4 regions of the Bacillus paramobilis genome follow, and region 1 is predicted to be linked to each of the others. Evidence: riboswitches for the same ligand, from Rfam matches in the RefSeq annotation. Region 1 holds a riboswitch; each other region holds the start of a gene.
What was found. A riboswitch is a leader RNA that binds a small molecule or an ion and turns the genes downstream of it on or off. The one in region 1 is predicted to bind thiamine pyrophosphate.
Positions count from the first base shown of each region.

Region 2: linked by a shared signal. The riboswitch ahead of thiT (energy-coupled thiamine transporter ThiT) and the one ahead of thiM (hydroxyethylthiazole kinase) in region 1 are both predicted to bind thiamine pyrophosphate.
Region 3: linked by a shared signal. The riboswitch ahead of tenA (thiaminase II) and the one ahead of thiM (hydroxyethylthiazole kinase) in region 1 are both predicted to bind thiamine pyrophosphate.
Region 4: linked by a shared signal. The riboswitch ahead of tenA (thiaminase II) and the one ahead of thiM (hydroxyethylthiazole kinase) in region 1 are both predicted to bind thiamine pyrophosphate.

Region 1 is NZ_CP151108.1:4,867,798-4,870,005, reverse strand. It holds gene topB (DNA topoisomerase III) at 1-657, opposite strand, end outside; TPP riboswitch at 886-995, shown strand; gene thiM (hydroxyethylthiazole kinase) at 1,068-1,874, shown strand; gene thiE (thiamine phosphate synthase) at 1,891-2,208, shown strand, end outside.
Region 2 is NZ_CP151108.1:671,874-674,081, reverse strand. It holds gene feoB (ferrous iron transport protein B) at 1-721, opposite strand, end outside; gene AABL52_RS03425 (FeoA family protein) at 718-945, opposite strand; TPP riboswitch at 1,140-1,241, shown strand; gene thiT (energy-coupled thiamine transporter ThiT) at 1,330-1,998, shown strand; gene AABL52_RS03415 (sensor histidine kinase) at 2,207-2,208, opposite strand, start outside.
Region 3 is NZ_CP151108.1:2,766,749-2,768,956, forward strand. It holds gene AABL52_RS14345 (heterocycloanthracin/sonorensin family bacteriocin) at 1-80, opposite strand, end outside; gene tenA (thiaminase II) at 530-1,219, opposite strand; TPP riboswitch at 1,344-1,449, opposite strand; gene ddlB (D-alanine--D-alanine ligase) at 1,522-2,208, opposite strand, start outside.
Region 4 is NZ_CP151108.1:4,540,962-4,543,169, forward strand. It holds gene AABL52_RS23310 (ABC transporter ATP-binding protein) at 1-471, opposite strand, end outside; gene tenA (thiaminase II) at 440-1,135, opposite strand; TPP riboswitch at 1,218-1,321, opposite strand; TPP riboswitch at 1,382-1,493, opposite strand; gene AABL52_RS23320 (SH3 domain-containing protein) at 1,763-2,208, shown strand, end outside.

The DNA.
Region 1 (2,208 bases):
AGCTTCGATGCCGTAGTAAGTTTGAGCTTTGAAGTTCTTTATTTCATCTTCACGATTAGCGATCATCGCGACAGTAGGTGTTTGCACACGGCCGCAATTCAGCTGGGCATTAAAGCGAGTCGTTAAAGCGCGAGTCGCGTTAAGACCGATATACCAGTCAGCTTCTGAACGTGCAACTGCTGAAGCGTATAAATTTTCATATGCTTTACCTGGTTTTAAATTTGCAAAACCATCTTTAATTGCTTTATCAGTAACGGATGAAATCCATAGACGTTTGATTGGTTTGTTAATTCGAACCTTATCAATAATCCAACGAGCGACTAATTCTCCTTCACGCCCAGCGTCTGTTGCTACAATAATTTCATTTACATCTTTTCTAAGTAACTGACTTTTTACAGCATTAAATTGTTTCCCAGTTTGTTTAATAACCGTTAATTTCAAACGCTCAGGTAGCATAGGTAAATCTTCTAAATTCCATTGTTTATATTTCACATCATAGCTTTCTGGATCTGCTAACGTAACAAGGTGACCTAAAGCCCAAGTTACAATATATTTACTACCTTCAAGATAGCCGTTCCCTTTTTTATCACATTTCAGTACACGTGCGATATCACGTGCAACAGAAGGTTTTTCAGCAATTACAATACTTTTTGCCATATTTAAAAACATCCTTTCAAATTTCCATACGTTAAATATAGCATACATCTTTGTTCTATTCAGTCTTGCTGACGGTTTGAGTTATTTGTGATGAAATATAAGTGTGAGAGTTTTACCTATATAAAGGAGAAGAATGGTTGAACCAGAAGAGTTATGATCTCTATCATTCTATAAAAGGAAAGAGCTTGTTATTTTATTAGAATAAGAGTAGACTTTGAAGTAGAAGAATACTAAACACATGGGAGTTTGTGGATGCAAACTGAGAGTATGACTAATCCGTCATTGACCATTTGAACCTGTTGGATAATGCCAGCGTAGGGAGAGTGTAAAAGCACATGTTCAGGCACTTTGCGTACGCGCAAAGTGCCTTTTTGTGTATCTCCCATCACTATAGTTAGGAGATGAGAAGGATGAATATGAAAGAAATTAGTAAAGTAGTGGATTTGGTGAGAGAGTCTAATCCGCTCGTTCATAATATTACAAATGTTGTTGTAACAAATTTTACAGCTAACGGTTTGTTAGCGCTAGGAGCATCGCCTGTCATGGCGTATGCAAAAGAAGAAGTAGCAGAAATGGCTAGCATTGCTGGAGCGTTAGTATTAAATATGGGAACACTTCGTCCTGACGAGGTAGAAGCGATGTTACTTGCTGGTAAGTCGGCTAATACGAATGATGTACCGGTACTGTTTGATCCAGTTGGTGCAGGAGCAACATCGTATCGAACAGAAGTTGCGAGACATATTCCGGCTGAAATCGAGTTAGGGATTATCCGTGGAAATGCAGCTGAAATAGCGAACGTTATTAATGAGAGATGGAAAATTAAAGGGGTAGACGCTGGTGCTGGAAATGGTAATGTCGTAAGTATTGCAAAGCAGGCAGCGGATGAATTGAATACAGTTGCGGTAATTACTGGAGAAGAGGATGTTGTTACAGATGGGCAGCGAACTATTGTTATTCGAAATGGCCATCCTATTTTAACGAAAGTTACGGGTACTGGTTGTTTACTAACTTCTGTAATAGGAGCATTTGTAGCGGTAGAAAAAGATTATGTAAAGGCAGCGGTAGCGGCATTAACGTTTTATGGCGTAGCTGCAGAACTGGCAGCTGCTAAGACAGTGGAAAAGGGACCTGGTAGTTTCCAAATTGAATTTTTAAATCAGTTAGCGAATACGACTTCGGGTGATATAGAGAAGTATGGGAAGATTGAGGTTATATAGTAAGGAGGGAAAATAAATGTCGCGTATTTCAAAGGCAGAAATGTCTAGGTTATTATCAGTATATTTTATTATGGGAAGTAACAATTGTACGAAGGATCCACTGCAAGTATTGAGAGATGCACTTGAAGGTGGTATAACAATTTTTCAATTTCGTGAAAAGGGGGAAGACGCTTTAACGGGAGAGAAACGCATTTATTTCGCAAAAGAACTACAAGCAATTTGTAAGGAGTACGGTGTCCCATTCATCGTAAATGATGATGTGGAATTAGCTCTCGAGTTAGATGCAGATGGCGTGCATGTTGGACAAGATGATGAAGGGATTACTTCTGTTCGT
Region 2 (2,208 bases), 1.1 Mb from region 1:
TGTAAATGTGCTCTTCCAACGTACAATCAAGTTTTCCTTCTAAGTGAGATCGAATGGCTACAAGTTCCTTATAAATTGGTAATGCTTTCATTTCTTTTTCTACTACTTCGTTATTACTTAAAAATTGAAGGGCTAACCATCTTGGATGCTTATAATTCGCTGTCTCTAAAAGAGCTACTACCTCTCCAATTCCTTCATCCATTGGTAAACCATATGAAATAATGAATGGCTTTTTCTCGTTTTTGTCATTTTCTTTAAGAGTAGCAAGTAGTTCTTCACAGCCTTTTCCGCTTCTTGCAACGACAGGAACGACTGTTACACCTAATCGTTCTGATAATCGTTTTACATCAATGACAATGCCTCGTTGCTTTGCCACATCGACCATATTTAACCCAATTGAAACTGGCTTTCCAAATTCAAGTAATTGCAACGTTAAATGCATATTTCTCTCGAATTGCGACGAATCCACTATATTCAGCATATGATGAAATTCGTCTGTTAGTAGAAAATTCGTAACGACACCTTCATCACGCGAAACTGGATTTAAATCATAAACACCTGGTAAATCAATTAATGTCCCTTGCTTATCTTTTAATTTACCAACCTTCTTTTCTACTGTTACACCGCTCCAGTTCCCTACATACTCATAAGAACCAGTAAGTGCATTAAATAATGATGTCTTCCCTGTATTTGGATTCCCTAGCAAAGCTACCTTATTCACGCTAATTCCACCTTTATCATTTTCGCGTCACAATGACGAATACTAATTAACTGTCCACGACACTCCAATGTACAAGGACCTTTGAACATCGCTTTTTGCTTCATGCGAAGTTCGCTTCCTTCAGAAAGACCGAAAGCAGCCAATCTTCTCTTTAGTAAATGATCTAAAGACTGAACACTTTTTACTAGCACTTTCTCACCAATTTTAATATCTACTAAGCTCATAACCTTCCCCCTCAGAAGAGAATGATAATTATTTTCAGAAAAATTATAGCACAATCTATTTCTCTTGTACTATACCCTTTTGCTTCATATTTATTAACATTTCGCTACAATTCTATTTCAATTATTGTCATACTGTATTCGTTTGCCATTCTCATCCATTTCGCTTACAATAAACAATAGCAAATAAAGAATCTCGTTATCACTGGGGGAGCCATGCCGCTGAGAGGGAACACTTCGTTCCGACCCTTCGAACCTGTTAGTTAATGCTAACGCAGGGATTGTGCAAACGTCCGAAATACACATACCTCTTTTTTATTTACGTATTTCGTATCCTCCTATGATACCTATTCTTTTTTGTACAACTTGGATTTAGGGGGAGACAACATGCGTAACACCAATTTACAAGCGATGATCGAATCTGCTATTCTTGCAGCCTTCGCCTTGGTCATCGACATTTTACCAATATCAATCAAACTTCCAACAGGCGGTTCCATTTCATTTGCTATGATTCCTATTTTTATTATCGCATACCGCTGGGGCTTCAAAATGGCTTTCTTAGGAGGCTTAATTTGGGGATTATTACAAATTGTCGTAGGCGATGCTATTATCGTCACACCAATTCAAGTACTAATTGAATACTTCGTTGCTTTTGCATTCATTGGATTTGCTGGTTTATTCTATCGTCCAATTCAAAAAGCCCTTTTAACATCCAATGAAAATAGCTTAGAACAATCCAGTTTAGGTAGCCGTAAAGACAAACCTTCACAAAAACAAAACGAAGGAAAGAAAGTTATTGGTTACATTATTGTTGCTACATTTGTTGGTAGCTTTGCTCGCTATTTCTGTCACTTTATCGCCGGTATTATTTTCTGGGGACAATATGCACCGAAAGGTCAATCAGCTGTCCTATATTCATTAATTGTAAACGGTAGTGTAATGATTGGTTCCTATATTCTATGTACCGTTTTACTTATCTTTTTATTTCTTACTTCACCACGTTTATTCAAAAGCATCAATGCTTATCAACTGAATTCGAAGAAAAAGAGCGCTTAATAAGCGCTCTTTTTTTCATATCGTAATATCAATTAAAAATACAATAAATGCACAAAAGAAAATAAATACCATTATACTTAGCCAATTGCTATGCACGGTTCATCGACTCCTTACATAACCTCATTTTCTATCCAAAGTATACTGTTTAAAAATAAAGATTAGGTAAAGATAATATGAAAAAAATTTAAAAAAGCGTAGATTAAATTGTCT
Region 3 (2,208 bases), 2.1 Mb from region 1:
TGTTGGTCCCAATACACGATATTTCCAGGCTGGTAATCATTAAGGCTTAATGCTTGTAGTTCTTGTTGAAACTTATTCATTTTCATGACCTCCGTTTATAAACTTCAACCTTTTCAATGCTTTCCTATCTTTCTGTTCGTTAAATCTAAGTAGAAATAGCGCTATAAAGTGAAACTTTAATCAGTGGGGGGGTTCATCCCCCACTGATTATTAGTTGAACCAATCGGACGTTTACGGACAGTTGATCTCCCACCTAACTTCTTTGCTCCAACTGAATTTTGAGGTGGGAGTTTTACTGTCCGTTAACGCGGGATAAACTAAGTTCAATACGTACACCTACAAAATATGACCTATTACTATATGATGCACCTTGTTCATATACTTATTTTTATATTATTTTTTCCATGGGCTCATTTTTATAAATTGAAAAAAGACGCACTTAGATTGATGCGTCTTTTTTCGATACTTCTTTTGTGGAATTATATACATAAGTTTTATTCATACCCGTGAATAGCAATACCTCTACTCATTATCCAATTACATCTTTTATTTCTGAATTCACTGGCCACTTTTCTAAAGTATAGGCCATTTCCCAAAATGAATATTCATATTGACTGCTAATAATAAAATGCTGTTTCATTCGATTTCGGTCTGCCTCTGTTACTTTTTCAGCTATTGCATCTAATCGTGTAATTTGCTCTTCAACTAATGTACGGAACCAATCAGATCCATAAGCAGAAATCCATTCGTTATAAATTGGCTCTTCTGGCTGACACTCTTTTAAACGTTCACCAATTTCATAATACAACCAATAGCAAGGTAAAATTGCTGCAATGATATCACCTAAATGTCCTTCATACGCAGCACGATACATATGTGACGTGTACGCATATGCAGTTGGAGCAGGGATAAAATTATCTTTTTCTTCTTGTGTAATCCCTAGTTTCTTCGCAAAATTCTCATGTAAAGATAATTCTGCTTCATATGTATTTTGAGCATGGTGTGCCATACGAGCTGTCGTTTCTAATTCTAGAGCCTTTGCAGCTCCTAAAGTTTGTACTCTAGCGAAATGACTTAAATAATATGAATCTTGAAGCACGTAATAGCGAAAACTAGCTAAATCTAACGTTCCCTCGCCAAGTTTTTTTACAAAAGGATGATGAAAACTAGCTTCCCAAATTGAATCTACTTCTTTACGTAATGATTGTGAAAAAGTCATTTAAATCCCTCCAAGTAATTTATTTATAATACGTATTTATCCACAGTTATTAACGCTTTAAAATAAAAAAACTTTCTTTACAAACGTAAAGAAAGTGAAATTGACAGTATTTATTGATGAAATAGTAATGTCTTTCCCACTTCCCTACGCTGGCATTAACCAGATCAGGTACTAAGAGTCTCAAATTCTCATTTGATCTCAGCCTATATTAGGCCCCCCTAGTGGATAAATATTAAATTTTCGTATTGTATTCATCATAACATACTTCATGTTACTGTCAAAAGTATTCATGATACTGCTACTTAAAATCCTTCTTCTTTTCTTACTCTCAATGACGTTTCAATAATCATATCTAATAGTTTACTATAATGTATACCAGCTGCATCTGCACTTTTCGGTAGTAAACTTGCTTGTGTCATCCCTGGTAATGTATTAACCTCCATTACATATGGAATACCGTCCTTCACCATCATATCTACCCTTGCATAAACGCTGCACTTTAATGCTTTATAACAAGCCAGTGACGCTTTGTTTACACGTTCCTTCAATTCAGCTGAAAGTTCGATAACTTCTTCAATTGTACTAACATCATCATATTTTGCATTGTAATCAAAGAACTCAGCTGCATGTCGGATTGAAATAATAGGTAACTGTTTTCCATCAAAAATTGAACATGTAATCTCATCACCTTTTATATACTTCTCTATTACTACTTCAGAATCCCATTCAAACACAGTTTCCAGCATTGAAATTAATTCATCTTTATCATTTACAATCTTTACCCCAACACTTGATCCACCAGAGTTTGGTTTTACCACTAACGGAAATCCTAACTTATCTAATTCATCAAGATTTAGATCCGCCATTTTTGTAAGTTCAATCCAATCTGGTGTTTCTACACCTTCATAACGTAAAATCTTTTTCGAAATATTTTTATCCATACATATACCGCTAGATAACATATTGCTTCCGCTATAAGGAATACCTAA
Region 4 (2,208 bases), 330 kb from region 1:
AAACGGTTCATCTAACAACAATATCTCCCCGCCTGTTAATAAAGTTCGAATGAAAGATACGCGTTGCCTCATACCACCAGATAAATCTTTCGGATATTTTGTCTCATACCCTTGCAACCCAAATTTATATAGCAGCTCCTTTGCCTTTATTTGTGCTTCTTTCTTCTGTACACCTTGGCACTCTAGCGGCAGAGCTGCATTCTCAATAATCGTTCTCCACGGCAGAAGCATATCTTTTTGGGGCATATACCCTACAGGATGGCTCTTTGTTTCTGTCAGCTCTATTTGTCCAGTACTTGCCTCTTCTAAACCTGTAATAAGGCGAAATAAAGTACTTTTCCCGCATCCACTCGGTCCGATAATACTTACAAACTCTTTATCTTGTATAGAAGCATTTAATTCATTGATGATTGGTTTCTCATCATAATGAAAAGAAACATTATGAAACTGTAGTATGTTCTTGCTCCTCAAATCCCCACATCTCCTTACGATAGGACATATCCCAGAATAAATATTCAAATCGGCTGGAATATAGGAAAATCTCCTCTAATCGATCTAGCTCTTTTTCAGACTTTCCAACTGCCATTTCATTCAATAAATCTATTAACCAAATACAAAGGTTACCGTATTCTGCAGAACTATATCCTTGAATCCACTCACCAAAGAACTCATGATCTCTTGCTCCAGGAATATCATTTAAACGCTTTCCAATTTCCCAGTAGCTCCACATACATGGAAGAAGTGCTGCTATTAATTCCGCAAGTGTACCATTTTGAGATACAGACATCATGTAATTTGTATAAGCTAAATTTTTAGCAGATGGCTTTGCAGACTCTATCTCCTCTATAGAAATTCCAAGTCTTTTTGCATACTGTTTATGGATCGTCATTTCTCCATTTAATATGCCATCAATTTGTTCAGCAAATTTCCCCATTACTTGTGGATTTGTTGCCTTTACAACACCAATCGCATATAGCTTTGCATAATCTAACAAATATAAGTAATCTTGAATAATGTAATACTGAAACTTATCTTTTTCTAACGTGCCATCCCCCATACCTACTACAAACGGATGATTATGACTCATCTCCCAAACTGGTTGTACAGTTTCTAATAATCTATCGCAAAATTTCATTTCCCTATCCCCTTCCGGTATGTGTATATAAATAAAAAACCACTTCTAAATAAGAAGTGGTTACAGCAAATAAAATTATAATTTATTCGTTGCTCCACTTCCCTTCGCTAGTATTACCTAGATCAGGTGTTATAAGGGTTAAGGATTATTCCTCTCTCAGCACAACAAGCACCCCTAGTGGTTTCAATATGAAATTTTCAAATAAAAAAGCCCCGTTTCTATACGCAAAGAAACGGGGACTCATTATTAGTGTCCGAATTGCTTCCCTACGCTAGCATAATCTAGATCAGGTAATGAAAAGGATCAAAGGCTTATGGCCTACTCTCAGCTGGCAACACCAGCTCTCCTAGCAAACTATGAAATTAACACTGTCAGTATAACATCGTAATAAGACATCATCAACTGTTTTAATTTTCTCAATTGTCAACAAAATAATGAAACTATATAATACTTATATTCTATGTTAGAAATTATTATCCTAATGAATTGGATAATAAGGAATCATTATCCTCAAAAAATTTATTTTTATATTGATTTCATATTACATTTATGTGAATACACCCACTATATTATATCTTTATACTATAATAAAATTACAACTATACAACTAGAGGAGGTCTCTATTATATGAATATGAAAGCTACCGCTTTAACAGCAACTACTGTCGCAATTACCTCTTTACTTCCTTCTATGGGAGAAACAAATGTACAAACAGCCAACGCTGAACAATTATCTAATGTGAAAACTGGATATGTCAAAGTCGATCAAGTAGCCTTACATACAAAAGATAACGCAAATAGCTCTTCAATTGATACAATTCGCTTTAATACGAAAGTGAACATACTTGAAACAACTAATGGCTGGTATAAAGTATCTGTTAATAATAAAGTAGGTTACGTACAAAAAGATGCTATTCTACTAAAAAACAAACTTCAATCTAATAATCAATACATCGTTAATGCCAATGCATTAAACGTTCGTTCTGAACCTAATTTAGAATCTTCAATTTTAGATGTATTACCAAATGGGAAATTCGTTACCATTCAAGAAGAACAAGGTGAGTGGTATAAAAT